DNA from 3 places in the Ensifer sp. R-19 genome. Region 3 is predicted to be linked to each of the others. Evidence: riboswitches for the same ligand, from Rfam matches in the RefSeq annotation. Region 3 holds a riboswitch; each other region holds the start of a gene.
What was found. A riboswitch is a leader RNA that binds a small molecule or an ion and turns the genes downstream of it on or off. The one in region 3 is predicted to bind thiamine pyrophosphate.

Region 1: another riboswitch for thiamine pyrophosphate. It lies ahead of thiD (bifunctional hydroxymethylpyrimidine kinase/phosphomethylpyrimidine kinase); the one in region 3 lies ahead of thiO (glycine oxidase ThiO).
Region 2: another riboswitch for thiamine pyrophosphate. It lies ahead of thiB (thiamine ABC transporter substrate binding subunit); the one in region 3 lies ahead of thiO (glycine oxidase ThiO).

What each region holds. Positions count from the first base shown of each region.
Region 1 is NZ_CP184570.1:304,343-314,566, forward strand. It holds gene traA (Ti-type conjugative transfer relaxase TraA) at 1-2,668, shown strand, start outside; gene ACN9MO_RS20885 (amidohydrolase) at 2,984-4,138, shown strand; gene ACN9MO_RS20890 (hypothetical protein) at 4,260-4,541, shown strand; TPP riboswitch at 5,551-5,653, shown strand; gene thiD (bifunctional hydroxymethylpyrimidine kinase/phosphomethylpyrimidine kinase) at 5,905-6,714, shown strand; gene ACN9MO_RS20900 (glycosyltransferase family 4 protein) at 6,870-8,171, opposite strand; gene ACN9MO_RS20905 (hypothetical protein) at 8,168-10,224, opposite strand, start outside.
Region 2 is NZ_CP184569.1:3,499,723-3,509,946, reverse strand. It holds gene thiP (thiamine/thiamine pyrophosphate ABC transporter permease ThiP) at 1-1,415, opposite strand, end outside; gene thiB (thiamine ABC transporter substrate binding subunit) at 1,447-2,475, opposite strand; TPP riboswitch at 2,525-2,643, opposite strand; gene ACN9MO_RS17010 (GNAT family N-acetyltransferase) at 2,789-3,274, shown strand; gene ACN9MO_RS17005 (thiamine diphosphokinase) at 3,359-4,009, shown strand; gene ACN9MO_RS17000 (ABC-F family ATP-binding cassette domain-containing protein) at 4,013-5,839, shown strand; gene ACN9MO_RS16995 (MarR family winged helix-turn-helix transcriptional regulator) at 5,917-6,420, shown strand; gene ACN9MO_RS16990 (multidrug effflux MFS transporter) at 6,417-7,655, shown strand; gene ACN9MO_RS16985 (argininosuccinate synthase) at 7,717-8,934, opposite strand; gene ACN9MO_RS16980 (LysE family translocator) at 9,106-9,747, shown strand; gene ACN9MO_RS16975 (ABC transporter ATP-binding protein) at 10,012-10,224, opposite strand, start outside.
Region 3 is NZ_CP184570.1:1,969,969-1,980,192, reverse strand. It holds gene ACN9MO_RS28345 (8-amino-7-oxononanoate synthase) at 1-590, opposite strand, end outside; gene bioB (biotin synthase BioB) at 587-1,603, opposite strand; TPP riboswitch at 2,000-2,120, shown strand; gene thiO (glycine oxidase ThiO) at 2,281-3,252, shown strand; gene thiS (sulfur carrier protein ThiS) at 3,249-3,446, shown strand; gene ACN9MO_RS28325 (thiazole synthase) at 3,450-4,223, shown strand; gene ACN9MO_RS28320 (thiamine phosphate synthase) at 4,220-4,825, shown strand; gene ACN9MO_RS28315 (amidohydrolase family protein) at 4,867-6,552, opposite strand; gene ACN9MO_RS28310 (adenylate/guanylate cyclase domain-containing protein) at 6,724-10,224, shown strand, end outside.

The sequences.
Region 1 (10,224 bases), 730 kb from region 3:
CGATGGGAGATCATTCGAGCGGCAGGGCATCGACCTTGAGCCAATCATCCGCTTTAGCGCTGAAACGAAGGCTATTGAGCGGAGAATAGAGCGCGAAAAGACACCGGTTCTGCGAAAACCGAAGTCGATTGAGTTGCAAGCGGAGCGGCGCGCACAGAACACCCGCCGCATTCAACGCCGGCCAGAAATAGCACTTGACCTCATCACTAGCCAAAAAAGTGTCTTCGACGAACGCGACATCGCTAAAGTGCTTCATCGATATACCGACGATGAGAGGGTGTTCGCCCAACTCATGGCACGTATCCTCCAATCTCCGGAGATCTTGCGTATCGATCGCGAGCGTATTGACTTAATGGCCGGCGCTCGTTTTCCAGCCAAATACACCACGCGGAAGCTGATCCGTCTGGAAGCCGAAATGGCCAAACGTGCTGCTTGGTTGGCCCGTCAATCAACCCACGGCATCCGGAAAGAGCTGACGCGTGCTATGTCCGTGTCGCGCCTGTCCAAAGAGCAACAGGCGGCCATCGCGAATGTTACAGGTGAGGGCCGACTTGCTGCGGTTGTTGGTCGTGCCGGCGCCGGCAAGACCACAATGATGAAGGTTGCGCGGGAAATCTGGGAGGCGGCCGGGTATCAAGTGGTCGGGGGCGCACTCGCCGGCAAGGCTGCAGATGGATTGGAGAAGGAAGCGGGTATCTACTCCGCAACCCTTGCTTCTTGGGAGCGGCGTTGGGCCGAGGGAAACGCTACCCTCAACAACAAGACAGTTTTCATTCTTGATGAGGCGGGCATGGTCTCGTCGCGGCAGATGGCGTCCCTGATCGAGACCGCCGCCAAGGAGGGCGCGAAACTTGTTTTGGTTGGCGATCCGGATCAACTCCAGCCAATCGAGGCGGGTGCACCATTTCGCGCCATTGTGGAGCGCGTCGGTTACTCTGAACTAGATACTATATACCGCCAACGCCAAGTTTGGATGCGAACGGCGTCACAGGCTCTCGCTCGCGGACAAGTTGGGGATGCGGTCCGTGCCTACGGAGCCCACGACAAAATCGTCAGTACCGGGCTGAAAGCCGAAGCAGTAGAAGCGCTAATCGCCGATTGGGACAGAGAATACAATCCAACAAAAACCTCTTTGATACTCGCGCATTTACGTCGCGACGTTCGGACATTGAACGAGAAGGCACGTGGTAAACTGGTCGAGCGCGGTGTGGTTGGAAAAGGGCTTCCGTTTGCGACGCAAGAGGGCGTTCGCCACTTCGCGCCGGGCGACCAGATCGTTTTCTTGAAAAACGACGGGATACTAAACGTCAAAAACGGAATGATCGGGCGTGTACTCGAAGCTCGCCTTAATCGGATCGTTGTGGAGGTCGGTGAGCCTGGCTATCGCCGCCTTGTGACCATCGAGAGCCGAATATACCCGAACGTAGATCTTGGTTACGCTACCACGATACACAAAAGCCAAGGTGCCACGGTCGATAATGTGAAGTTACTAGCCTCGCTCTCACTCGATCGACATCTCGCTTATGTCGGAATGACACGACACCGCGAAGAACTGGCGGTTTACTATGGACGACGCTCGTTTGAAAATGCTGGTGGGCTGGTTTCAGTGCTGTCGCGCACAAACGCAAAGGAATCAACGCTCGACTATACAGATCGTTCCCTCTACCGGCATGCCCTGCGCTTCGCCGAGTTACGAGGTTTGCATTTGGTGGCAGTGGCACGAACGCTCGTTCGTGATCGTATCGAATGGACTGTGCGACAGAAGCAGCGGCTCAGCGACCTTGTTCAGAGGTTGACCACCATCGGCCATAGCATTCTGCTCGCCGCATCGGACGCCCAAATGAAGCAGCCCGGCACAGGCGACGACAAAGCCCCGATGCTGGCCGGAATCAAAACCTTCCCGAAGACAATAGCCGAGACAATCGAGGAGAGGATTGCGGCCGATGTGAGTTTGAAACGCCAGTGGGAGGACGTGAGTTTGCGTTTTCGGCTCGTCTACTCTGATCCACAGACGGCCTTCAATGCGATTGACGTCGAGGCCATGCTTAAGAACGGAGACGTGGCCAGGGCAACTCTCGCCAAGATCGCACGTCGCCCAGAGACGTTTGGTGCCATCAAAGGAAGTAGCGGCATGCTCGCGTGGCGGGCTGACAAACAGGACCGCGCACGCGCCCTGGCCAACGTACCTGCCCTTTCAGGGGACCTTGAGAGCTACATTCGACTTCGTCGCCAAGCAGAAGAGAAATACCAAGCGGAAGAGCAGAAACTGCGAACGAAGCTCGCGATCGACATCCCGGCGCTTTCATCACAGGCGAGGAAGGTTCTCACGGAGGCGCGAGATGCGATCGGCCGCAATGATGCGCAAATTGCTCTCCACGTTGTGCATGCCGACAGCAAGGTGAGAGCCGAGCTTGAACGGTTCTCGAAGGCCGTGACCGAGAGGTTTGGTGAGCGCACTTTTCTGGTAATTGCGGCGAAAGATGCCAATGGATCGGTTTTCAAAGAGGTCGCAGCTGGGATGACCGCGGCCCAAAGGGAAGATCTGCGGGCGGTCTGGAGTCTGTTGCGGACAATACAGCAAGTTGCTGCCCATGAACGAGTGTCCGTCGCGTTGAAGCAGACAGCGTCTTTACGGCAAACCAGGAGCCAAGGGTTGTCGCCCAGATGACGAAACGCGCGTGGTGAACGGATATGGCGTTTCTCACAAAGCAGGGCCGGAAAGGGCAACAAGCTATCGCGTCTCTGTTCTCAATAGCTCGGTCGGTCCGCCGCTGGTCGTGCTGGAGAAACAACAAGGTCCGTTGCATCAAATCGGTTCGCGATCATATGGTTGGTATCGCTCGCCGCTCTAGGCTTTCCATTGAAGCGCCGAGGTGGTCTAACGTGAGGCTTCCGACGCGTCCAGGCTGATGGAGAGAGCCGTGATCCAGCTCCAAGACGCGGGGGCTTCGGCGAGTGCGCGGAGTTTTCGTGGAGTACCATAATGTTTCTGATTGACAGTGAACTTCAGGCGCTCGTGGCGTTTCGGCGCGAACTGCACCGGCGACCGGAGGTCTCAGGCGAGGAGCGGGAGACGGCGGAAACGATCGTTGCGGCGTTGGTCGAGACGAAGCCGGATGCGGTGATATCAGGTCTTGGCGGGCATGGGGTGGCGGCGATCTATGAAGGCCGGGAGCCGGGGCCAACCATCATGGTGCGGGCCGAGCTAGACGGGCTGCCGATCGAGGAGATTTCGGAGATCGGACATCGCTCGGAGATCACGGGCAAGGGGCATCTCTGCGGCCATGACGGGCACATGACAATCCTGATGGCGCTCGCCAAGGGATTGGGGCGCGAGCGGCCGGTGAAGGGCCGCGCGATCCTGATGTTCCAGCCGGCGGAGGAGAACGGCGCGGGTGCATCGGCCGTGCTCGCCGATCCGAAATTTGCGGCGATCAAGCCGGACCTCGTGTACTCGCTGCACAACTTTCCGGGATTAAGCTTTGGCCATGCGGCGCTGCGCACCGGTCCGGTCAATTGCGCTTCGCGCGGTATGCGCATTTCGCTGTCCGGCAAGACGGCGCATGCCTCGACGCCGGAGGACGGCATTGCGCCGACTTTCGCTGTTGCCGCGCTGCTTTCCGGCCTGACGGCGCTCGGCAACAACGGGCCGCTCGACGAGGATTATACGCTGGTGACGGTGACGCATGCCCGCCTCGGCGAGGCGGCCTTCGGCATCAGCCCCGGTTATGCCGAGATCTGGGCGACGCTGCGGACGCTGACCGACGAACGCATGGCCGATCTCGTGGCCCGCGCCGAGGCGCTGGTTGCCAAGGAGACGGAGGCTGCGGGGCTGAAGGTTACGATCGGCTATGAGGACGTGTTCCACCAATGCAGCAATGCGGAAGCGGCAGTCATCGCGCTGGAACGCGCCATGGACGAGGAGGGCGTCAGCCACGATCACGGCGAGGGCGTGTTGCCGATGAAGGGCTCGGAGGATTTCGGGCTCTTCGGGCGGGTGGCGCCCGCGGCGATGTTCTTCCTTGGCGCCGGCGAGAACCACGCGCGGCTGCACAATCCGGACTATGATTTTCCTGACGAGCTGATCGGCATGGGCGCACGGGTGTTCATGCGGACGATCCGCAACGAGTTGGGGTGAGGGCAGCGCCGGAAGGTCGCTTGCTCAACGGTTGTTGTGATGGCACTCTCAGAAATTGCGCAATTCCCGACGGAGAGCCGTTTGCGCCGCGTCCGGATTTGCCTTCAGGAGGACCAAATGGATGAGCCATTTCAGCTTCCGTGACGCGGTTTGCCTCGCGATTGCCATGGCGGGAGTGGCGAGCGCTTACGCGGCGGATATGCCCGTTGCAGATATCATTCCTGAGCCGCGACAGACTGAGAATGTTAGTCTGCAGGACTTCATCAAGGCCAATCCGGATTGCCTGGAGTTCACCGACCAGTGCTCGCATTGCGCGATCGTCAACGGCGTTGCCGAATGCTCGACGGCGGAGATAGCTTGCATCAAGCGAGAGAACCAGTGCACTAAGCGGACAGCTAAATAGAACATTGCGGTCAGAAATTTCCTGCAGCCGTTCAGCAACATGCAGGGACCGGTTTCCTAAGCTGCCTTCCGAAGCTCCGAGATCTTTTGGAACTCTGCCAAGATATCTGGCGCTTTTTCCTTCGTCGGCGTATGTCCACGCGATTTCGAAGCGACGCTTGGCGGGCAGCGCTCGATGGCGGCGATCTGGTTGTCGGTCGAGTACTTCTGATGCTCGGTCGACATCCGAACGTAGATCGCCGCGCGAACCTTGGGTTGCTCGTCCGAGGGCGGTTGTTCGTCGCCGTTCTCAGTCCAACCGATAACCATGACGTGCCGGTATATCACGTGTGAATTGAGGTCAGAATGCCGGAGTATAGACTGGGGAGGTGGGCAGTATGGTTCTGAATACGGGCACAATGGTTCTAGCATCAGCGCGCGCCGCTAGAGACGATTACTTTGCCGCCGTTGCGGCGGCGCTGCGTCACGAATTGGGTGGGGGAGGCCGTGCGATAAAGACGATCATGCGCTGGACAGGCGCGAGTGGCCGAACGGCAAAGTATTGGCTAGCCGGCGATCGCGGCCCCAACGGATGGCACCTCGTTCTGCTGGCCTGATGAAGTGTTGCAGGTCGTGCTCGCAATGGCACACCGCGATATTCTGTCTGTCACACTCGAACCGCGTGCAGCGGAAGCCGCCTTGGACCGAGCAAGTGCAATTCTCAAAGCATTGCGGTGATATGATGCGATGAGGCGCCTAACATCTATCGTTATGCGTGGAAGGCCCGCCGCCCGGGATTGCATAGGCTCGCGTTCGAAATCCCCTTGCCTTAACGGCCTTCAGGTGGATAGTCTGCCAAGGTCTGTGAAGTCGAACGCTCAGACGGAAGGCTCCTTATGCTTTCGAGGCAAAAGGGGCCTTTTTGCTGGTTGTTTCCTTTCAGGTCCTCCGTCTTCCGCGTCGAGCCGACGCATATACGGGCCTGCTAAACTCAAGCAATTGACATCCCCTGTCACGCTCCCATAGCATTCATGCCTGCCGAGGGGCGCACCTGACAGTGCTGAGATGGCGGTGAGCCAGACCCTTGAACCTGATCCGGATCATACCGGCGTAGGAACGGCAAGGGCCTCTCTGGCACCCCGCGTCTTCGCCGTTCATCTGGATCTCCGTGATTTTGGTTTCGGGAGATCGTTGGTGCCAATACGCCGTTTAGAATGTAGCGACGAAGAACTCCTGGGGGCGGGACGACCGACCCATCGGCTCAATCTGTCGGATTCTTCGAGGTTGCATGGAAGACCCACCTCAGTTTGCGCGTGCTTGAGCCGGTGGCTTGAGACCGCGTTTGCCATATTTGGACCCGCTTCCACATTTCAGCGGAGCCAGGCATGACTGCCATCGCCGTTACTATTGCTGGTTCGGATTCCGGTGGGGGGGCCGGCATCCAGGCGGATCTGAAGACGTTTTCGGCGCTCGGCGTCTATGGTGCCACCGTCATCACGGCCGTCACCGCGCAAAACACCAGAGGTGTGACGGCCGTTGAGGATATCTCTCCGGCTGTCGTTACAGCTCAGATCGATGCTTTGTTTTCGGATCTCGCCGTTGGCGCGGTGAAGGTCGGCATGGTGTCCCGTCAGGAGACGATTGCGGCGATCGCGTCCGGCCTGAAGCAATACGGGCATTTGGCGGTCATCGATCCGGTGATGGTTGCCACTTCAGGTGACATTTTGTTGCGTCCGGATGCGATCGCGATGCTCAAGGGGGAGCTGCTGCCGCTTGGGCTTATCGTGACGCCGAACCTGCCCGAAGCGGCACTGATGACGGGGTGCAGCGTTGCCGAGAATGAGACAGAGATGGGCCGCCAGGCGCAGATGCTGCTGAAGCTTGGTGCGCGCGCCGTGCTCATGAAAGGCGGGCATGCCAAGGGCGACGAAGCTGTCGATATCCTCTTCAACGGGGATACCTCCCTGCGCTTGTCGCGACCCCGGGTCGAGACAAGGAACGATCATGGAACTGGCTGCACGCTATCTGCCGCGATCGCGGCTGGTCTCGCCCGTCGCCGCACCCTCGAGGAGGCGGTTGTCGCCGCCAAGACCTATCTGCATGAGGCGCTTGTTGCTTCATCGGCGCTCAAAATCGGGCAGGGGCGGGGACCGGTTCATCACTTCCATCAGTGGTGGGGCCCGAGCGGTGATTAATTCCATTCCGGCGCTTGGCGCCGGTTCCACCATTCAAGTGGACGTTTAAAAAAACAGGACATTCCATTGCCCGATAAGCAATGGAATGTCCGTCGAGTCGGGAAGTCGGCCGCTTGTAAATGCGAGGTGAGTGCCGGGACGGAGCGCTTTTCGGTTCAGGCCACAGCGGCGCTCGGGTGAACCGACTGTTCCTCCTTGAGCAGTTTCCGATAAAGCGCGATATGTTCGCGGCCGCAGTCGACATGGCTCATCGGGCGCCTGAGGGTTGCCTTGAGGTTGTCCCATGACCTTGGCGTGCTCAGCACATCGATCAGTCGATCAGCAAGATCTTGCGCGCTGCCGGAGCGGAAATGATAGCCGTCCAGCCGATCGCGAACCTTCTCGGCCATGCCGCCGATGTCGGAGCAAATGATCGGCCTCCCATGGTGGAGGGCCTCCTGGATCACGATCGGCGAGTTTTCCCACCAGACAGAAGGCATCACAACCCAGTCGACGGAACGCATCAGCCTGGGCATGTCCTGGTTCTGGTAGGAGCCGTAAAAGCGGACGCGGCGGCCAGCGTCTTCGATCAGTTTCGCGACCCGGTCCTGATACTCGGCCGGCTGACGCTCGAGGTTGCCGCCGAAGATCATCAGCGTGGAATCGTCACCCCAGATATCGTCGGGCACGCGCGATACCGAGTCGATCAGCACGTGAACGCCCTTGAAGGGGGTCATCTGCCCGAAATAGGCAAAACGATTGCGACGTGCCGTCGGCGCCGGCAATTCACGCGCCGGCGTCTTTTCACCCAGGACGATGCCGTTTTCGATCACGAAGATCTTGTCGGCAGCGATGCCCCACTCGACATAGCGATTAGCGAGAAAGGCACTCGGGGCGATGAAGGCGTCGGCAAGGTTCAGCATGCCCCGCACGAACTGCTCGCGGCGTACGAAACGCGAAACCGGGATTTCGGGAAAGCACGTATGGCAGCTGATTGGCGAAGCGCCATTGCAAAGCTGACCCGAGGGCCGCTTCACCATTTGCCCGTGGTTGTGACAGATCGGCAGGTACTCGTGGAAGGTCACGACGATGCGCGCTTTCGGCAGAGCATCGCGCACCGCATAGAGCGCTTCCAGCCCGAAGCCGATGATATGGTGGAAGTGGACGATGTCGGGCTTGATGTCTCCCACAAAGCGCAAGAGGTCGCGACGGATCGCGTCGGTATCGCCGTTGGACAGGAAGAAATGATCAAAGTCCTCGGCATGGTAGAGCACTTCGTCCATCGCCAGGCGAAGGCTCATCAGCGCCGATGCGCCGTGGCGCGGCACGGGATTGCCGACGCGGGCGAGGTAGATCGATTCAATCCCCGGCAGGCCGTTCAATGCCTTGTGCAAACCATGGGAGGCGATCTCGGCGCCGCCCAATGAATGGGTCGGGTGGCCGTGCGAGACGACCAGCACGCGGAGTTTGTCACTCATGCCGAAACCTCATTGTGGGTCGTGGTGTCTGGCTCGACGGTCTGCATCCAGCGGCCACGAAAGAGCGTCTGATCGACACGCTCCACGTACCTGGCCGTGGCTGCCGAAACGGCACCGAACGCCTCATCCGACCCGAGCATCTGCAAGGCGGGCAGCCAATAGGATTCGTAGCCCCTGCGGCTCAGCCTCAAGGCAAGATCCAGCCCATTGAGAGACGCACCGAGATAAGCCGGCGAAGGGCCGGTATCGTCGAGAAGCGCCTTGCGGGGCATGATGCAGCACTCGAGCGACGCGGTCGCCACCCGCGTCAGCTTCAGGCGGTTCACAGCGCCGACCGGATAACCGGCATAACGGCTCGACTGCAGATGGTCCGCACGATCGAGCGACGAACTGCCGGCCCAGCGGATCGAATGATCCTCATAGGCAAGGGTCGGCGAGATGATGCTTCCGCTTTTTGTCTCATAGTTCGCAACGAGCGTCTGGTACCAACCGGGATTGGCCGGCGTAAGGGAGGCAGACAGCAGAATGACGGTCTCATTGTCGACGGCCTGCGCCGCAGTCCGCGCCAGGTCGCTGGCATCGACTGAACCTTCGACGGACAAAAGGCGCAGCGGCAAGTGATAGAATTCCGCAAGTCGCCGGATGCCGGCGGCGCGCCGGCGAAACTGTTCCGATTGCAGGACGAGCACGATCGGCGCCTGCCGCGTATGTGGATCGAGTGCCAGAAGCCCCAACAGCGCGGCGAAATCCTCCTCGGCCTCTCCCACGGCGACAAGGATTGCCGCCCCCACAGCCTCACCGAAGCGGCCAATGTCGATAACGGTCTCGATGGTCGGAGCATCAGCGCGAGCCGCAGTGATGAACGGAACGACCTGGCGATCGACGATATCGGGCAAGGCCCAACTGGTCGGATCGATAGCGTTCAGCAGCCGCAGCGCCGAATGCCTTGCCGACAGCCGTGTCGGGTGAAGCGGCATATAGGCGCGGCGAGAATCGCGAAGGGTGATTTCGAGGTGAAGGGGTGCTGCCGGATCGCCGACGAGGCCATCCGCGAAAGCGATGAAACCGTGCGAACGGCGATGTCCGGATATCGCGCCCTTGAATTCCGGGCGGTCCACGAAGGCATCTTCGACGTCTAGCCGCTCCGTGCGGGTCCAGGCGCCATCAAGACGCGCTTCAGCGCGCCCCCGACGCAGCCGAACGCTTTGCACATGATCGTCCGGATCAAGCATCCAGCCCGAGATCAGGAAGGCGCCTTCATCGCCCTGATAGACTGCGTCGACACCGAGCCGGACCGGAACGGGGAGACTTGAGATCGTTTCTGTACCGTCAAAGCCGTTGGCTGCTTCGCGCAGGCGCAACAGCACCTGCGGCGAGCTCTGGCTTTGGAGCAGCATCGCGCGAAGATGACCTGGCGTTTCAAGGGGGCCAGCAACGAACTTTCGCTCGTGGACCGGTGCATAGCGCCAGGCGCCACGGCCACGATAGAAAATGCCCTGGATGTCACGCGCCCGCGGCAGATCATCCGCAGACAGGAGGCCCAGAAAGCCGACCGCATCTTCCGGTGCGTCGTTGCGCGGGAAAACCGCGATGCTGCACTCGGCGACCGATGCGTTTTCGGCCCGGATGATGATCCGGCTAACGCCGGCAGCAATGTCATGCGCCCAACCCTTGAGCGCGATCGCATCATCGTGGCTCTCACCGAGCAGTTCTATGTAGCCGTCTTTCGCGGTTCCCGCCTTGAGGAGGGCTGTGATCGCTGTCAGCTTCCGTGGGTCGAGCGGCGGCTTCATCAACACGTCCACCAGGCGGCCAAGCACGTGAACGACCTGCGGGCCGGCGAGCTCTTTCAGCATCGCGGCGACGTCACCTGTCGACACGGTGCGGGGCGCAACGACGTAACGTTTGCCGCTACCTTCCCTTCCGAAGCGCAGCGTTGCCGGCATGCCACGCGCGTGATCGACCGGGATGAGCGCGGCGAAACCATGGGTGGCGGTGGCCTGTGGAGTGGAAAGCCGCCAGCCGATGATGGCAGCGATCGCCTGGGTCGCGG
Region 2 (10,224 bases), on a different replicon from region 3:
TCGCCGAGCGATAGCGCCATGGCGAAGGAGAACGCCATCAGCAGTGGCCTTCGGAGCGCCGGAAGGTCGATCCATCGCAGGCGATGAAAACCGCGGATGCCGAGGCTCGCGGTCAGCCGCTCGGAACGCGCCGCGTGCGTCGCCATGGCCGGCGCCAGGATGCGGTGGACGAAAGGAAGCGCCATCAGGGCGTTGATTGCCACGACGATGGCAGGCGCAAAGCGCGCGACATCGCCGAAGGGGCGAAGGAGCAGAAACCAGCCGGCGCCGAGCACGACAGGCGGCACCAGCAGGATCAGCGAGGTACTGGCGCCGATCGCACCGGCAAGGCCGTGTGCCGGCGCGCCCGCATGGCGTGGCGCGGTGACCGTCGCCGCGGCGCGGATCATCACGGCCGCCATGGCGACGGAGGCGAGTGCCGAGGCGAGCGCGATCGCCGCACTCGTCATCAGTGCCCGGTGCACGCTCGGATCGCGCGCGAGCTTCAGAAGATCGGCCTGCAGGCCGGAGACGACCACCGCAATCAACGGGGCGATGAGAAAGAGCAATGCCAGGATGATCCAGGCGCCATCGTTGAACAGCGCCGCTGTGGTTGTGCCATCGAAGCGTCGAACGGTTCGGCCGCCGGTCATGCCCTCTTCCGGATCCGTTGCCAGACGTCTGAGGATGAGAAGCAGGACGCCGGTCATGGCGATCTGCAGGCCGGACAGCGCGATGGCGCGTGGCGGATCGAAATCGAAGCGCAGCGCCTGATAGATCGCGACCTCGATGGTGCTGGCAGCGGGCCCGCCGCCAAGCGTCAGCACGAGCGTGAAGCTGGTGGCGCAGAGCATGAAGACGAGGCCGGCCGCGCCTGGCAACAGGCCGCGCAGGACGGGCCATTCGATGAAGCGGAAGAGCGCTCGGGAGGGCATGCCGAGATTGGCAGCGCTGCGCCAGTATTCGGCGGGAATGCGCTCGAGGCCGGCCAGGAACAGGCGCGCCGCAAGCGGCATGTTGAAGAAGACATGGGCAAGCAGGATGCCGAACAGGCCATAGATGCTGATCGGTTGCTCGAGGCCGAGCCAGCGCAGGCCGGAATTGAGGAAGCCCTGGCGTCCCCAGATCTCGATCAGCCCGAGTGCGCCGACGAGAACGGGCAGGCCGAGCGGCAGCGCCATCAGCCGCAACAGCCAGATCCGGCCGAAGAAACGCGGCCGCCGCGCCAGCGCCCGCGCCACCGGTATCGCGAAGAGCACGGACAGCAGAGTGGAAAGGCTTGCCTGCAGCAGCGTGAAGCGGGTGACGCGCCAGATATAGGCGTCGAACAGAGTGCCTTCGTCCGTGCCGCCGGTTTGGGCGAGCAAGGCGGCGATCGCCAGGCCGACGAAGAGCAGGAAGGCGCCGAGGCAAATCGCCCCGGCGACAACAGTCATGCGGTTTTCGCGAAGTGCGAACAATCCGGCCTCAGTTCTTGCTCATGGCAGCAAGCCACTCGTCGATCCAGGCCTTGCGGTTCTTCGCGACCTCTTCCGATGGCAGCAGGAAGGTCTTCTCCGGGTTGACCAGCTTGTTGAAGGCGTCCGGCAGCGGCTCCTTGGTTGCTGCGACCGGCATCATCCAGTTGGTTGTCGGAATGATCGACTGGAATTCCGGACCGGTCATGAACGCGAGGAACTGCTTTGCCAGTTCCGGCTCCTTGGCACTCTTGGTCATGCCGGCGACTTCGATCTGGATGTAGTGACCTTCCGAGAAGGTGGCCGCCTGGTAGCGCTCGGTGTTCTCAGCGACCATGTGGTAGGCGGGCGAGGTGGTGTAGGAGAGCACCATCGGCGCTTCGCCCTTGGTGAAGAGGCCATAGGCTTCCGACCAGCCGGGGGTGACGGTCAGAACACGGTCCTTGAGCTTCGCCCAGGCAGCACCCGCCTCGTCGCCATAGACCGCCTTGACCCAAAGCAGCAATCCGAGGCCCGGCGTCGAGGTGCGCGGGTCCTCGATGACGATCTTCTGCGACGCGTCGCCTTCGACCAGTTCCTTGAGGCTCTTCGGCGGTGTCTTCAGGGTCTCGGTGTCGTAGACGACGGCGAAATGGCCGTAGTCATAGGGCAGGAAGGTGTCGTCGGAGAAGTTGCCGGGCACCTTCAGGTCCTTCGCTTCGATGCCATGCGGTGCGAAGAAGCCCGTTGCCTTTGCTTCCGCCACGAGGTTGGTGTCGAGACCGAGCACGATGTCGGCCTTCGAGGCAGCACCCTCGAGCTTTAGGCGCGTCAAGAGTTCGACGCCATCGGCAACACCGACATAGTTGACCTTGCATTCGCAGGTCTTTTCGAAGGCTTCCGCCACCTTGGCGCCCGGCCCCCATTCGGTGATGAAGCTTTCATAGGTGTAGACGGTCAGCGTCTTGTCGGCAGCGGCGGCATAACCGGTGAAAACAAGGCTTGCGCTTGCGGCCAGCGCTAGCCGGCTAAGTATTTTGAGCTGTGATGAATTGGACATGCGAAGCACCTCTCCCAAAGTTCGTTGTTGCACGGGAAAAGGGCGTATCGGTGCGATCGCGTCTAATCCCTCCGCCGGTATGAGCCGGATCAGGTTCCGCGGGTTGGCGTTTTGACGCCTCTCAGCCTCCGGCCGCCATGCGGTCGGGAGGCACCCCGTTAGAGCGGCAAGAGATTTACCGCTGCGGCGGCTTCATGGCAAGCGGTGTTTGGAATGGGCGACGCATGGGGCGAGCCCATTTTCTGTCGGGCGTTTTCGCCAACCGGCAACTGCGCTATGACACCATCACGCTTGGCCGCAAGGAGGAAATCCCATGCCAGATATGCTAGTTCGCCTTTATGCCCTTCCGGCAGAGCCCCAGTCGCGGCTTGGTTCAGGCATCAGCATCCGTCGCGCCATGGCGCCGGAACGCCGTCTGGTGGTCTCCTGGATCGAAAAGACGTTTGGCGCCGGCTGGGCAGGCGAAGCGGAAGCTGCCTTCTCCTCGACCCCGACACGCATGCACGTCGCGGTGCACGACGAAAAGATCGTCGGCTTTGCCTGCCACGACGTGACAGCGCTCGGCTTCTTCGGCCCAACCGGCGTCGATGAAGGTATGCGTGGGCAGGGCATCGGCGAGGCGCTGCTGCTTGCAAGCCTGACGGCGATGCGCGAGGCGGGCTACGGCTATGCGGTCATCGGTGGCGTCGGCCCGGCGAAGTTCTACGAGCGCGTGGCCGGCGCGATCGAAATTCCCGATTCAACACCCGGGATCTATGCCGGCATGCTATTCCCGGAACCGGTGCCGGAAGGACACTGACGGCTTCGGCAAATTGCTGCGATCGCAGCGGTTTGCGGTTTTCTTCGTTTTCCTTCCGCGATCCTTTGCGCTATGGGCATTGCCATGGCTCGATCGACCTTCACCATATTGCTTGGCGGCGCCCTCTCGGTGACCAGCCGGCTGACAGAGCAGCTCAGCGGCAGCCGCTTCGTTGCCGCTGACGGCGGCATGCGCCATGCCCGCTTGCTCGGCGTCGTGCCGGATGTCTGGGTCGGCGATTTCGATTCGACCGAAGACGCCCTGCTGTCCGAGTTCGCCTCCGTTCCACGCGAGCCCTACCCGGCGGCAAAGGCTGCGACGGATGGCGAGATCGCGGTCGAGGCTGCGTTGTCCCGCGGCGCTGATCGGCTGATCTTTGCCGGCGCGCTTGGCGGCAGCCGCAGCGACCATGCCTTCCTGCACCTGCTGCAGGCCGCAGCGCTTGCCGAGCGCGGGCTTTCGGTGCTGATGACCTCGGGCGAGGAAGAAGCCTACCCGCTGCTGGCAGGCACGCTCGATCTCGACCTGCCGAAAGGTTGTCTCTTTTCCGTGCTGGGATTGACCGAGCTGACCGGCCTTTCGATCGTCAATGCGCGCTATCCGCTTGACGATTTCACCCTGCCGTTCGGATCGTCCCGAACCGTTTCCAACGTCGCGGAGGGTCCCCTTCGCTTCAGCCTCAAGAGCGGACGCGCCATCGTGCTTGCCCGCCCCTATGATCTTTCCGGAGCCTGAGCCTTGGCGCCCCCAATTCTGAAACTCGACGATATCTTCTTGACCTTCGGCGGCGCGCCGCTGCTTGCCGGTGCCAATCTGCAAGTGGAACCGGGCGATCGCATCTGCCTTGTCGGGCGCAATGGCTCGGGCAAGTCGACCTTGATGAAGATCGCCGCGGGCCTTTCAGAGGCACAGTCGGGCGAGGTGTTCCGCCATCCCTCAGCGACCATCCGCTATCTCCACCAGGCGCCGGATTTCGACGGCTACGACACGGTGCAGGCCTATGCCGAAGCCGGCCTCGGACCGAGCGACGATCCCTATCGCGTCGCCTACCTGCTGCAGCATCTGGGCCTGACCGGCGAAGAAGACCCGACGCGCCTTTCGGGCGGTGAGGCGCGCCGTGCCGCACTGGCGCGCGTCATGGCGCCGGAACCTGACATCTTGCTGCTTGACGAACCGACCAACCATCTCGACCTGCCGACGATCGAATGGCTGGAAGAGGAGCTTACCCGCAGCCGTTCGGCGCTGGTGTTGATCTCGCACGACCGGCGCTTCCTGGAGAAGGTCTCGACGGCGACCGTTTGGCTCGACCGTGGCCAGTCGCGCCGGCTCGATCGCGGCTTTGGCCATTTCGAAGCCTGGCGCGACGAGGTGCTGGAGGCCGAGGAACTGGAGCAGCACAAGCTCGGCAAGGCGATCGAGCGCGAGGAGCACTGGCTGCGCTACGGCGTGACGGCGCGGCGCAAGCGCAACATGCGCCGCCTCGGCGAGTTGCAGACCATGCGCGCGGTCTATCGCGGCCACAAGGGGCCTCAAGGCACCGTGCAGGCAACGGCAGCTGACGCCAAGGAGTCCGGCAAGCTGGTGATCGAGGCCGAAAAGGTCAGCAAGGCCTATGGTGACCGCACCATCGTCGCGCCCTTCTCGATCCGCGTCCATCGCGGTGACCGCATCGGTCTCGTCGGTCCGAACGGTGCCGGCAAGACGACGCTCCTCAAGATGTTGACCGGTCAGATCGAGCCGGACACAGGCACGGTCAAGCTCGGCACCAACCTCGAAATGGCGACGCTCGACCAGAAGCGCGAAGACCTCAACCTGGACGACACGCTGGCCCATTACCTGACCGACGGGCGCGGCGACAACCTGCTTGTCAACGGTGAGCAGCGCCACGTTACCGGCTACATGAAGGATTTCCTGTTCCAGCCGGAACAGGCGCGCACGCCGATCCGCGAGCTCTCGGGTGGCGAGCGCGCTCGGCTGATGCTGGCGCGCATTCTTTCGCGGGCGACCAATCTTCTGATCCTCGACGAGCCGACCAACGACCTCGACATCGAGACGCTGGACCTGTTGCAGGAGATCGTCGCCGGCTTTGCCGGAACGGTCATTCTCGTCAGCCACGACCGTGACTTTCTCGATCGCACCGTCACCTCGACGATCGCGCCGGCAAACCCGGAGGAGCCGGATGGCCGCTGGATCGAATATGCTGGCGGCTATTCCGACATGATGGCGCAGCGCAAGGGCGCGATTGAAGAAAAGCGCAAGGCAGAGAAGGCGGAAAAGGCCAAAGCCGACGCCGCTGCACCCTCCGCCGATGCGCCGAAGGCCGCCAAGGGCAAGCTTTCCTACAAGCAGAAATTCGCGCTCGAAAACCTGCCGAAGGAGATCGCCAAGGCAGAGGCCGAGGCCGCCAAGCGCGAAGAAAAGATGGCTGATCCCAAGCTTTTCACAAAAGATCCAAACGCCTTTGCGAAGCTCGCGCAGGAACTGGAGAAGCTACGTGCGGATCTCGCCCGCATGGAGGAGGAATGGCTGGAGCTCGAAATGCTGCGCGAGGAGCTCGAAGGCTAGCCGCAACCAGTGGCGCGTTGAACAGCGTCAGGAGATATGATAAGAAAAACTTATTATATCATTTGTGAATGATCCTGATGCCCTTCAAACTTGAATCCGAAACCATCGGAATGCTGCTCACGGACGTCTCGCGCCTTTTGCGCGGGGCTTTCGACCGCAAGGTCAATGCCATGGACCTGGGCATCACCCCCGGCGAGGCGCGCACGCTGATCCAGGTGGCGCTGAAAGAGGGCATCAAGCAGGCCGAGATCGCCACCCGCATGGGCATCGAGCCGATGACGCTTTCGGCCTATCTCGATCGGCTGGAGGCGATGGGCCTTGTTGCCCGCGTACCGGATCCGGCGGATCGCCGCGCCAAGAACGTCGCCATCACCGAGAAGGCCGGTCCGCTGCTCACCGAGCTGATGACGGGGCTCAGGGAGATGATGAACGCCTATACTGCCGGGCTCGACGAGGCGACGCGCGAGGTTCTCTGCGCCAATCTGCGCATCCTGCGCGACAACTTGCGTGAGCTTGACCCGTGCCTTGCCGGCAAGGAGACAGCGGAGAAGTCCGAGGACCAGCCTGGAGCCTCGCAATGACGCGTCGCATGAGCGAGCGGCGCACCAGCATCATCGGGGCGTTCCTGGTGGCGCTCGGGCCAGTTTCCATGGCGCTCTATACGCCGGCGATGCCGGAGCTGGTGCGGGCGTTTTCGTCGAGCGAAGCGGCGATCAAGATGACGCTGTCGCTCTATTTCGCCGGCTTCGCCTTTGCCCAGCTCGTTTCCGGCACGCTATCCGACGTCATCGGGCGCCGCCGCGCGACGCTGATCTTCATGGCGATCTATCTCGTCGGCAGCCTGATGTCTGCCTTTGCGCCGTCGGTTGCGGAGCTGCTTGCCGGGCGCCTGGTTCAGGGTATCGGTGCTTCCGTCGGTATGACGGTGGCGCGGGCGATCGTGCGGGACCAGTTCACCGGGACCGAAGCGGCGCGGATCATGAACATGATCGGCATGATGCTGGCGCTGGGGCCAGCCTTATCGCCGACGCTCGGCGGTCTGGCGCTCGGCCTTTTCGGCTGGCAGTCGATCTTCTTGCTGATGGTCGGCTTTGCCGCCATGGCTTGCATCACCGTGCAGTTCTTTATGGCCGAGACCGCGACGCCCGATCCGAGCAAGGGACACCTAAGGCCGATCTTGGCGGCCTATCGCAGGTTGGTGAGCGACAGCCGCTTCGTCTCCTCGACGCTCGTCATCGGCGGAGCTGTCGGCGCGCTCTATGCCTGGGCGACGATGCTGCCTTTTGTGCTGATCAACGAAGTCGGCCTGACGCCGACCGAGTTCGGTGTCGGCATGCTGATGCAGTCGGGGCTGTTCTTTTCGGGAACGGTGGTGGTACGGCTGCTGATGCGCCGGTTCACGCCGCAGGCGCTGGTACCGGCAGGCCTCGTCTTCATCGGTCTCGCCAGCCTGATCCTCGCCTACAGCATGCACGCGCTGTCGCCGAGCTTCCTTTCGGTCATGCTGCCGATCGGCGTCTATGCCTTCGGCATCGCCTTCGTCATGCCCTACATGATGACGGCGGCGATGGCGCCCTTTCCCGATATCGCCGGCACGGCATCCGCGATGATGGGCTTCGTCCAGATGGGCTCAGGCCTGCTCGGTGGCGCGATCGCCGCTGCGGTGGGGGTCCCGGTGCTGGCACTCGGCACGATCATTCCGAGCTTCGGCCTCGTCTCTATCCTCAGCTATGTCTGGTATCGCCGGACGGTTCGGCTGAAGCCGCTGGCGGCGGCCGTTGACCGCGAGGATCCGCTGCTGGAGGCGGCGGAGTAGCGGAAACAAAAAAGCCTCCGCGAACGGATCGCGGAGGCTTTGTCTTTCAGCGCTTACCGACTTAGCGGTTGCGCGCAGCCAGCGTGCGCAGGCGCAGCGCGTTGAGCTTGATGAAGCCGGCGGCATCCTTTTGGTCGTAGGCGCCCTGGTCGTCCTCGAAGGTGACGAGTTTGTCGGAATAGAGCGACTTGTCGCTTTCGCGGCCGATGGTCATAACGTTGCCCTTGTAGAGCTTCAGCGTCACTTCGCCCTCGACATGCTCCTGGCTCTTGTCGATTGCTGCCTGCAGCATTTCGCGCTCCGGCGAGAACCAGAAGCCGTAGTAGATCAGCTCGGCGTAACGCGGCATCAGCTCGTCCTTGAGGTGTGCGGCACCCCGGTCGAGCGTGATCGATTCGATCGCGCGGTGCGCGGCGAGCAGGATCGTGCCGCCGGGGGTCTCATAGACGCCGCGCGACTTCATGCCGACGAAGCGGTTCTCGACGAGATCGAGACGGCCGATGCCGTTGTCGCGGCCGTACTCGTTAAGCTTGGCAAGCAGAGAGGCGGGCGACAGGCGCACGCCGTTGATCGAGACGGCGTCACCACGCTCGAAGCCGATCTTGATGACGGTCGCCTGGTCCGGAGCGGCTTCCGGCGAGATCGTGCGCATATGCACGTATTCCGGGGCTTCCTGGGCCGGATCTTCGAGAACCTTGCCCTCGGAGGAGGAGTGCAGCAGGTTGGCGTCGACGGAGAACGGCGCCTCGCCCTTCTTGTCCTTGGCAACCGGGATCTGGTGCTTCTCGGCGAATTCGAGCAGGTCGGTGCGGCTTTTGAACGACCAGTCGCGCCAGGGAGCGATGATCTTGATATCCGGGTTCAGAGCATAGGCCGAAAGCTCGAAGCGAACCTGGTCATTGCCCTTGCCGGTGGCGCCATGGGCGATGGCGTCGGCACCGGTCTTCTTGGCGATGTCGATCAGGTGCTTGGAAATCAGCGGGCGTGCGATCGAGGTGCCGAGCAGGTAGACGCCTTCATAGACGGCATTTGCGCGGAACATCGGGAAGACGAAATCCTTGACGAATTCCTCGCGGACGTCCTCGATGTAGATCTCCTTGATGCCGAGCATTTCGGCCTTCTTGCGCGCCGGCTCGAGCTCTTCGCCTTGGCCGAGGTCAGCGGTGAAGGTGACGACTTCCGCGCCGAGTTCGGTCTGCAGCCACTTCAGGATAATCGAGGTGTCGAGACCGCCCGAATAGGCGAGAACGACCTTTTTCACGTCTTTATGCGATGCCATGGTTTCCGTCCGTCTGGTCTTGGGGAGGGCGGCGATGCCGCGTGCAAATCTGCGGCACTTTAGCCAGAACCTGCGGCGATACAAGCGCTAGAACGCGCCATGGCGCGAATCCGCTGGCAAAAGCGAAGGCGTGGCGTTAGAGGGGGCGATCTTGCCCCGAGGTGACTGACGATGGACTTCATTCCTGGCCTGCCGACCCTCGCCACCTTCGCCGCCGCAACGCTGCTTCTGGCGGCGACGCCCGGCCCGGACATGACGCTTTCGATCAGCCGGGCTCTGGCTCAGGGCAAGAAGGCGGCACTCTTCGTGGTGCTCGGCACCAGCTTCGGCATCGTCGTGCATACGCTTCTCGTCGCCTTCGGCATTTCGGCGCTGATCACCGCTTCGCCCACCGCCTTCACCATCCTCAAGACCGGTGGTGCCGCCTATCTTCTGTGGCTTGCGGTGCAGGCGATCCGCTTTGGTTCGAGCATTTCCGTTCAGAAGGTCGAGGTCACGGAGGGCACCGCGCTTGCCAACATTTCGGCCGGCTTCTGGGTGAACCTGCTCAATCCCAAGGTCATCATCTTCTTCATGACCTTCCTGCCGCAGTTCGTCAGCGCCGACGATCCTTCGGTCACCGGCAAGCTTTTGTTCCTCGGCCTGCTGTTCATCCTGATCGGCATGCCGGTCAATATGCTGGTGGTGTTCACCGCCGATTGGCTGGCCTCCTGGCTGCAGCGCAACAGGGGCGTGATGCGAGCGCTCGATTACAGCTTCGCCGGGGTCTTTTCGGTGTTTGCGGTCAAGATCTTCATGACGACGGCGCGGTAAGCGGACAGTTTCGCCCCTCATCTGCCTGCCGGCATCTTCTCCCCGCTTGCGGGGAGAAGAACACGTGCCGCACTGTTCGGCGGAAACGGTGATTGTTGGGGGTGCTTTCAGGCGAAGTGTAAAGCGGTCATAGGTTGCAACCCACGCCATCTGCCGAAAAAGGACTGAGAGACTGCCACTTGTCTCTTCTCCCCGTGGCAACGGGGAGAAGATGCCGGCAGGCAGATGAGGGGCCGGCTGTGACCGCGAGACAGGCAGACCGGATCAGCCGATCAGCAGGGCGTCGTCGTCGAGCGTCTGGCCGCGGATGCGGCGGAACATGGCGATCAGGTCCTCGACCTGCAATTCCTTGCGGCTGTCGCCGGCGACGTCGAGTACGATCTCGCCGCCGTGCAGCATGATGGTGCGGTGGCCGTAATCGAGCGCCTGGCGCATCGAATGGGTGACCATCATCGTCGTCAGCTTGCGCTCCGAGAC
Region 3 (10,224 bases):
ACCACCAGAAATCCATCATGCCGATCGGCGAGCGCGGCGAGGTCTGCAAGCGGCGCCCGGTCGCCGTCCATCGAATAGAGGCTTTCGACGGCAATCCACGGATGTCCCATGCCGCCGCGCTTGCGCCACGCACCGATCGCATCGGCAAAGGCGTCAACGTCGCTATGCTTGACCGCGATCGCACCGGCCCTGCTTGCGGCGATACCCTCATGGGCACTCGCATGGATCAGGGCATCGTGGACGATAATATCGTCGCGCTGCGGCAGCGTCGAAAACAAGGCGGCATTGGCCGCATAGCCGCTGCCGAAGAACAGCGTTCGCTCCACGCCAAAGAAGGCGGCCGCCTCCGCCTCCAGCGCCTCATGTTCCCTGTGGTTGCCGCGCAACAGCCGCGAACCGCCAGATCCGACCGGCACGCCGCGGTCGATCGCTGAGCCAATTGCGGCCTTCAGACGCGGCGATCCGGCGAGCGCCAGATAGTCGTTGGAGGTGAAGTCAACGCCACCAACCGCGACAAGCTCGCGCCGACGCCCTTTGCGTTCGAGGCCAGAAAGCGTCTTCTCCTGGCGAGCGAAGAGGCTCACGCTCATTCGGCCGCGTCCTGTTTTGCCGCTGATGCCATCGGTTTCAGTCCCAGGCGACGGAAGAGTGCCGCGTCGTGGTCCTCGCCGGGATTGTCGGCGGTCAGCAACGTCTCGCCGACGAAGATCGAATTGGCGCCGGCAAAGAAACAGAGCGCCTGCATCTCGTCGCTCATATCGGTGCGGCCGGCCGAAAGGCGGACATGCGACTGCGGCATCAGGATGCGCGCCAGGGCGATGGTGCGAACGAAATCGATCGGATCGACCGGCGCCGCATCGGCAAGCTTCGAGCCCGGGATCGGAATCAGCATGTTGATCGGCACGCTTTCTGGGGGCACCGGCAGATTGGCAAGCGTCACCAGCATCGATATCCGATCGTCAGCCGTCTCGCCCATGCCGAGAATACCGCCGGCACAGACCTTGATGCCGGCATCGCGGACGTTCGCCAACGTTTCCAGCCGGTCGGCAAAGCTGCGGGTGGTGATGATCTCGCCGTAGAAGCGCTCCGACGTATCGACATTGTGGTTGTAGTAATCGAGCCCAGCATCTGCGAGCCGCCCGGATTGTTCCGGCGTCAGCATGCCAAGCGTCATGCAGGTCTCCATGCCGAGCGACCGCACGCCCCGGACCATGGCGACGATCGCCTCCATGTCGCGCTCCTTCGGGCTGCGCCAGGCGGCGCCCATGCAATAGCGCGTCGCGCCGCCGTCCCTCGCTTTCCGTGCTTCCGCAAGAACCCGTTCGACTTCCATCAGTTTCGACGCTTTCAGCCCCGTCGGGTAGTGCGCCGACTGGCTGCAATAGCCGCAGTCTTCGGCACAACCGCCGGTCTTGATCGAGAGCAGGCGGCTCATCTGGATGGCATTGGGGTCGAACTGGGCGCGGTGAACGGACTGCGCACGATACAGAAGGTCGTTGAATGGCAAATTATAGATTTTTTGTGCGTCGGCCAGAATCCAACCGGTTTTGGCGGATTTGGTGGCTCCGGAGGTCGGCTCGGTCGAACTGTTTGTATCCAGCATGTTCGTTCACTTCCCTGTTTGCGGCAGAGCAAAATAGATAGAATGCATTATTATCTATAATTTTCACGGACACTGCATCGAGCAACCATCCAGAAGGAGAGTTTACTCTAACAATTCAATCACAGCGTGCCTTTGCGTGCTTCAACTGGTGCAACCAGAAGGGCAAATACCGCGACTTTCGGCGGCATCAGCTGATGGCGATGACAGCAACGGCCAGATGCCCGGATTTTCGGGACCTTGCGCCTTGCACTAGCCGTAGATCTCTCGACCGATGCCCGCTACCGACACCAGCGAGCCTCAAGAACACATGTCCTTCCACTTTTTATAGATAATTTTTTGCGCACGAGGTACACACCGGCAGCCCTTGACAAAATCCGATCCAGCCGCTCAGTTTGAAGCATTCACCAGGGGTGTCCCGACAAGGGGCTGAGATTCTGCTAGGCGGTTTCCGCGGCGCAGTGACCCGTTGAACCTGATCCAGTTCATACTGGCGTAGGGACGGTGCAGACATCGCTGCCGCATTCGCGTTCGCGCGAGCAGATCTCGGCAAGGCGTCCTTCCCTCTCTTCCGGTCCGAACTGGGTCTCCAACAATGGAGCCTCGGCAATGCGTATCTTCATCGCGATTCTGCTTCCTTCAGACCGACGTTCGGCTCGCCGCAGCTGGGCGCATTGACCATGCGCATCCTGATCAAAGGCGCCGGCGTCGTCGGGCTGACCTTGGCACATGAGCTGATCGGCCGTGGCGTCGGGGTGGCCGTTGCCGAGCGGCAGCCAGACTTCCGCGGGGCGGCGTCGTGGTTTGCCGGCGGCATGCTGGCGCCCTGGTGCGAACGCGAGAGCGCCGAGGAAACGGTGCTGACGCGCGGCATCGGCGCCATCGACTGGTGGGACCGCGCGCTTCCGGGCGAAGTGTCACGCAACGGCACCCTCGTCGTCGCTCCGCCGCGAGACGTCGGCGAACTCAAACGCTTCGCTTCGCGCACGTCCGGCTTCGAATGGCTCGACGGAGAAGCGATCGCGAGGCTGGAGCCGGCGCTTGCCGGTCGCTTCCGAGAGGCGTTGTTCTTCCCCGGCGAGGCGCATCTCGACCCGCGCCGGGCGCTTGTCTTGCTGCGGCAAAAGCTCGTCGAGCACAGCGTCGCCTTCATCGGCGAGGCGGATAATAGCAGCGACAGCGATCTGATCGCCGACTGTAGCGGCGGCGCAAGAATCGGCGGCACCACCGGTCTGCGAGGCGTGCGCGGCGAGATGCTCTATCTGCAGACCGGTGAAGTGGAATTGTCGCGGCCAGTCCGTCTCATCCACCCGCGCATCCCGCTCTACATCGTACCGCGCGGCAATGGTCTGTTCATGTGCGGCGCGACCATGATCGAAACCGACGACGGCGGTCCGATCGCCGCCCGTTCGCTGATGGAGTTGCTGAACGCAGCCTATGCGCTTCACCCCGCCTTCGGTGAGGCGCGCCTTCTCGAAACCGGCACCGGCGTCCGGCCGGCCTTTGCCGACAATCTGCCGCGCGTCATGCGCGCCGGAAACACCATCACGCTCAACGGGCTCTATCGCCACGGCTTCCTGCTTTCACCGGCCCTGGCCGAGGAAGCGGCGAACCTTGCCCTTGCCCAGAACCTGAAGGGAGACGCCGCATGAAATTGACCGTCAACGGCGAGGATCACGAACTCACAGTCACGACCCTTGCCGAACTCCTGGCCGCACTCGACTTCGAAGGGGATTGGCTTGCCACCGCCGTCAACGGCGAGCTGGTGCACCGAGCCGACCGCTCGGCCCATTCCCTCAGCGATCGCGACCGGATCGAAATTCTCTCGCCGATGAAAGGAGGCTGAGACATGCTGACGCTTTATGGACAGGAACTGCGTTCCCGCCTGCTTCTGGGCACCGCCCGCTACCCCTCGCCTGCCGCGCTCGAAGACGCGGTTCGGTCGTCGGCGACCGAGATTGTCACGGTTTCGCTGCGCCGCGAAACCGCCGGCGGCCGTCAGGGCGGCGCTTTCTTCGACCTGATCCGGTCGCTCGGCGTGCACGTGCTGCCCAACACCGCCGGCTGCCACTCGGTGTCGGAGGCGGTGCTGACCGCCAAGATGGCGCGCGAGGTCTTCGGCACCAACTGGATCAAGCTCGAAGTCATCGGCCATCAGGATACGCTTCAGCCCGATGTCTTCGGGCTGGTCGAAGCAGCACGCATTCTTTGCGCCGAAGGCTTCGAGGTCTTCCCCTACACGACCGACGACCTCGTGGTCGGCGAGCACCTCGTCGAGGCCGGATGCAAGGTGCTGATGCCCTGGTGCGCGCCGATCGGCAGCGCCATGGGGCCACAGAACATCCCGGCGCTGCGCGCCATGCGGGCCCATTTTCCGGATATGCCGCTGATCGTCGATGCCGGCATCGGCCGGCCCTCACACGCAACGACAGTGATGGAACTCGGCTTCGACGCGGTTCTGCTCAACACCGCCGTCGCCGGGGCAACGAAACCGGCCCTCATGGCCTCCGCCTTCGCCCGAGCAATCGACGCCGGACGCGATGCCTTCGAGGCGGGCATGCTCGAACCGCGCGATTTTGCCGTTCCCTCCACGCCCGTCATCGGAAAGGCGGTGTTCGCGTGAAACTCGACCCCTTCTACCTCATCGTCGATAGTGCCCAATGGATCGGGCGGCTGGTGCCGCTCGGCGTGAAACTGGTGCAGCTTCGCGTCAAGGACCGTCCGGAAGCAGAGCTTCGCGATGAGATCCGCGCGGCCAAGGCGATCTGTGACCGTCATGGGTGCCAGCTCGTCGTCAACGATTACTGGCGCCTCGCAATCGACGAAGGCTGCGATTTCGTCCATCTCGGCCAGGAGGATCTCGCGGATGCGGATCTTGCCGCAATCCGCGCTTCCGGCCTGAAGCTCGGCCTCAGCACCCACGACGAGAGGGAGCTGGAGACGGCGCTTGCCGCCAAACCCGACTATGTCGCGCTCGGACCGATCTATCCGACGATCCTCAAGCAGATGAAATGGGATCCGCAGGGGCTGCCGCGCCTCTCCGCCTGGCGGGAGCGCGTCACGCCGCTGCCGCTCGTTGCGATCGGCGGCCTCAATATCGACCGGATTGCCGGCGTCTTCGAGCATGGCGCCGACAGCGCCGCGGTCGTCACCGATATCACGCTGAATGCCGATCCAGAGGGGCGGACGCGGGAGTGGATTGCACGCACGGCGCCGTGGCGCTGATCGAGGAAAACAGCGGGATCACCTGACGCCGTGGCTCTGCCTCAGGCAATCGCCAGTTCTGAAAGCCAGGCCGAACCCAGGCCGTGCTTGTCGCAATAGGCGGTAAGCCGGTCGCGCGTTTTGCCGGGCCGGTCGAGACCGAGAAAGCGGGAAGCGTTCCTCCAGAGGATATTCTGCTGGTGCTCGTCGCTGACGCTGGCGAGCGTCAGTTGCTCGACTATTCTCGAAACATAGGCGTTGTAGTCCTTCTCCAGCGCCATCATCGACCAGTCGGTGCCGAACATGAGATGGCGGGCGTCCGGGTCGTAATCATCAAGCCATTCGTCCAACAGCTGCCGGATCTTCGTGTGAAGATTCTTGTCGTCGCTGCTGACCAGTTCGCTGAGATAGCTCAGATCCGCAAACAGGTTCGGGCGACGCTCGTGATCGATCGTCCTGCCGATGATCTCTTCCCAGGTCGGCGGCCCGGAAAACTTGTCCTGGGCACAGGAGACCATCACGCCTGTCGGCGCCCCCGGGCGCAGGATTTCATCGAAGGCGCCGAAATGCGCGAGATTGATCCGCAGCTTATCGTACTGGTTCGTGTCGAGCAGCTTCTTCCAATAGGCGGGGCTTGCAAGATTGCCGTAGCCGCAGCCGGCCCCGATGCTGTTTTCCGCATGGGCCATGATCGGCACATCGTTGTCGCGACACCAGGCGTAGAGCCGCTTCAGCGCGCCATCGATCGCCGGATCCGCATTGCCCCATGCCTTGAAGCCCATCGGCGGGTAGATTTTGACACCGATGAAGCCCTTTTCCATGATCGCGTACTGGACGTTTGCCAGCGATGAACCCGGCCTTTGCGCTTCCCGATGCGGATCGAAGCCGACGAAGCTGTGCATGCGGATGCCGTGCTTCCTGGTGACGATCTGCTGGACCTCGTCCATGACGTCGATCTGGTCGCGCTGTGGCGATGATGTCCCGTGAAGCGATTTATCGAAGTCCAGGATGCTCGGCGTGATCAGAGAGAGCCGACATTTGGAAGCGAAGATCTTGACATAGGCTTCCGCCAGGTTTTCCCGGTAGTCCTGCATCAGCCGGACGAAGGAAAGATAGGTTCCGATCTGGTCGTGCGCCTTTGCGGCGGTGGCGACGGTATCGACATCCGCTTCACTCACGCCGCCGCCCGAACGCCGCTGGAATGTCTGGGGCAGATCGGGAGTTCCGCCGAGCTGGCGCAGCAAACCGTCATAGTCAGGGGATTCGCCAAGACTGCGCCTCGAAAACGTCGATCGTTGCTCGCCTGCGCGCGCGATCAGATCCCTTACCGCGACGCGCAATTGCTCGTCCTTGCGCCGCGCGAGCTCGGCGTCGGAAAGGCGCCGAGCGCCTTTTTTCAGAACAGCAAGTTCATGTTTGGCTTTGGGCGCGACATCGCCAAGCGCTGTCACGAGAAAGACCACCAGGGCATTTTCCAGCCCCTTCGCCTCCTCAGCGTTCGCGGAGAGCCTTTTCTCCGGCATCTTCTCCCGCAGCGCCACGTAGCGAACCAGGCCATCCACCGGCACATCCGCCGCGTTGAAGAAATGGCAATGGACGTCGATGATCGGATGACTGAGACTGCAGGCGCCGGGCAAAGGCAGATGCCGGCATCCGGAAAGCACATTTGCAAGCACGCCCGCCGAAACCAGCCGCAAGACATCGCGGCGCGTCACGGCGGCAACCGGACCAGCCCAGTCGACCTCCATTGTCCCCTCCTGTTGCGAGACCCCCTCGAACAATCGGGCAAACATTACTCCGTCCGAAAGCCGCGCGAAACAGATATTTACTTGCCGTTACTGGGGTCCCGTAGATCAGCGTGAGTCGACTTTCAGTCAGACAGGAGGCGTGTTACTCTAAAATCTTGGGGAGAATTTTGCGTGGTTGGTGGCGCCGGCAAATATGAGTTCCAACGTTACCTGTCCGGAGCCCTGGTCCAATGGTCCTCCCCGGCAGCAACGGAATCGGCTGCCCCCGTACGGGAAGACTTCCTCGGCTCGCTGCTTTTCGCCGACATCTCCGGCTTTACGCGTTTGACCGCCAAATGGTCCGAAAGCGACCGCGCTGCCGGCGCCGAACGCGTCAGCCTGCTTCTGAACGCCTTCATGGGCGAGCTCATCACCCATATCGAGGAGCATGGCGGCACGGTCTTGAGTTTCGCCGGCGACAGCCTGATTGCCGGCTGGCGGGCACCGTCCCCGGATGAGCTCGAACAGACGGCCTGGCGCAGCTGTTATTGCGCCGAACGTATCCGCGAGCAAATCGGCGGGCCGGGCAATCCCGAAGACGCGCTTCAACTGCGCATCGCCGTCGGTGCCGGCGCCATCACGCTGCTGCATCTGCTGCCGCGCGCGGACCAGCGTTGGCTGATCGTCGGAGGCGACTGCCTGGCCCAGGCCGATCATGGCGGCCAACTGAGCGACGCCGGAGAAATTCTCGTCTCCGATGCCGCGTGGCAGCTGATCGGCAGGCGCGCCAAGGGCGGGTTGAACCGGGAGGGGACCACACGCCTCGAAAGCATCGAGCCCTGCTCGACCACGAAGGAAGCGCCCCGCACTCAGCCGGGCTCCGCAACCGACCGGCTTGAAGCCTATCTACCGCTTTCGCTGCGCAGCCGCCTGCTCTCACCGCTTTCACAATGGCTCGCAGACCTCAGGATCGTGACCGCGCTTTTCGTGCATATCGTCGGGCGCGATCTCGATACGGATCTCGATCGGTTGAACAAGCTCGTAGCACGATCGATTGCCGTCGTCGGCCGCACCGGTGGAGAGATCCTGCACACAGCGCTCCATTCCGGCGGGCTCGAAGTCTTTGCCGTTTTCGGCCTGCCCGGCAAAAAACATGCCGACAATGCGCGCCGGGCGATCATCGCCGCCCTTCGCCTGTCGAACGAACTCGACGAGCCGGATCTCGGCCTGTCGGCCGGCATCTCGACCGGCGAGAGTTTCTGCGGCGCGCTCGGGACGATCCATCGTGCCGACTACACTGTCGTTGGAGCCGCCGTGAACATGGCCTCCCGGCTGGCGAGCGTTGCCGCAGGCCGCATTCTCGTCGACCAGGCGACGGCGAAGGAGACTGCCGGCCAGATTGCTTTTTCCGGTCCCTGGACACTTGCCGTGCCCGGCATGCGCGGCGGCGTGGTCGCCTTTGCGCCAATTGCCGAGACCGTCGCGACCATCGACACCAAGTCCCCCGTTCTCTTCAACCGGGCGGCCGAACTTGCAGCACTCAACGCGTATGTGGAGCGCGCAGGCAGAGGACAGGCCACCGGCGTGATGATCGTTAAGGGTGATTCCGGCGTCGGCAAATCGGCGCTGCTTCGTGCCTTCGTCGAAACCTGCCGTGACCGTGGAAGCCAGGTTCTGGTCGGCAATGCCGACGATATCGAAAGCGACGTGCCCTATTTTGCCTGGCGCGGAGTGATCCGCGACCTGCTTGGTATCGGCGACCTGCGCGGCGCCGAAGCCTCGGATCAGGTGATGCAGTTCTTCACCCACCGACCGGAACTCGCACATCTGGCGCCGTTGCTGAACGATGCCATCAACCTCACCTTGACCGACACGGTCGAGACCCGGGCGATGTCAGGCGACGGGCGGTCGCACCGGCTGCGTGAATTGCTGCGCGATCTGATGACCGACAGCCTTTCCTGGGGGCGCGGCCTTGTAGTGCTTGAGGACGTCCACTGGCTGGACGAGGCATCCGGTCAGCTGCTCGGCCGATTGGTTTCCGGAACGGCGCCGATCCCGGTCGTTGTGTCAACCCGCACGGCCAGGACGCAACAGGACCTGACGCGGTGGACCGGACAACATTACAATGGTGCGCAGACACTTGATCTCTTGCCCCTCGATTTCGAGGGCACGATTTCACTGGTGCGCGCGTCGATCGGCAGCAACTCCCCGGCAGATGGCTTTTGCGAAGCGGTCTATGCACAGTCGGCGGGAAACCCGCTGCTCATACGCGAAATCTGCCGGATGATCGGCGAACGGCGATTGCCGAAGGCTGCGGAAACCCAGGTCCCCCTGTCGCTCGCCGAAGCCCGTTCGAACGAAGCGACCTTGCTCAATACGGCCAAGGTCACCGTGATCGCCCGAACCGACCAGCTCCCGGCTGAGCTCCAGGCTCTCCTGAAGATCGCAAGCGCCATGGGCGCGACCTTTTCCATCGCCGAACTCCAGGCGCTTTCACCGATCAGGAAGTCCGCCTTGGACATCGAGGCAAGCATCGAGCGGCTGCAGGCGGCCCATCTGATCAAACCCATGGACGACCGTCCGGGCCGTTTCACATTCAGCCACGCCGTCATCCGCCAGGCCATTTACGACAGCATGCTGTCGGAACAGCGCCGTGAGGCACATCGCGCCATCGCCCAGGCGATGGAAGAGAGCGGGCAGCCCGACAATGCGGAAAATCTGCCGCGCATATTGAGCCATTGGGAGCGCGCCGGCGATGCAGCGCTGGCATTCAACTACCTGGATCGTGTCGCCGAGCTGCGTCTGCGCCAGTTCGACAATGCCGCTGTCGTCGACCTGATCGAGCGCTTTTTCAAGACCGCGCGCGAGCTCTCGATCACGATCACGCCTGCCCGGCGGGCGGCCGCCTGTTTCCTGCTCGGGGAGGCCAGTCTCAATCTCGGCCGCGCCGAAGCTGCAAGGCATGCCTATGAGGAGGGCCTACGGCTTTCCGGCCTGCCGCTTCCGCGCACCTCGGCCGGCCTCGCGCTGCATCTCGTTCTCGATCTTGCCGAACAGGTGTGGCGTCGTGTGACCCATGGAGACAAGGACTGGATCCTCGAGCGCGAGATCTCGCGGTCGCCATCCGATCCGTTCCTGCTTGCGGCAAAAGCGCATGAAGACCTGACGCGGATCTACTACTTCACCAGCGAGAAGCTGCGGCTGATCCATGCGACGCTTCGGGCGACGAACCTTGCCGAAAGAAACAAATATGTCTCGCCGACGACCGCCACCAATTACGCGAGCCTCGGCGCCATATGCGGCGTCATCCCGCTTCACAAACAGGCCGAGCACTACAGCCGATTGGCCGCCGCCCTTTCGGAGCGCGTGGATCAACTGGGAACGCGCGTGCGCGTCGACCTTTTGTCGGGCATGTACCAGATCGGCCTAGGCCATTGGCGCGAAGGCAAGCGGGCGTTCGAGGCCGGCCTCAACAACGCCTCGACCGTCGGTGATTTGAGACGCTGGTGCGAAGTGGCCGTTGGCCTTGAGACGATTTCCGGCCCCTGGCTACTGACCTCCGCTTTCGAAGGCATTGCACCATGGGAAATCCTGGTTCAGCGCATCTGCGAAGAGGGCCGCAGGCGCGGCGACACCCAGGTGCTTGGCTGCGGCCTGCTCGGCCGCCTCAGGGGCCATGCGGCGCTGGGCCGA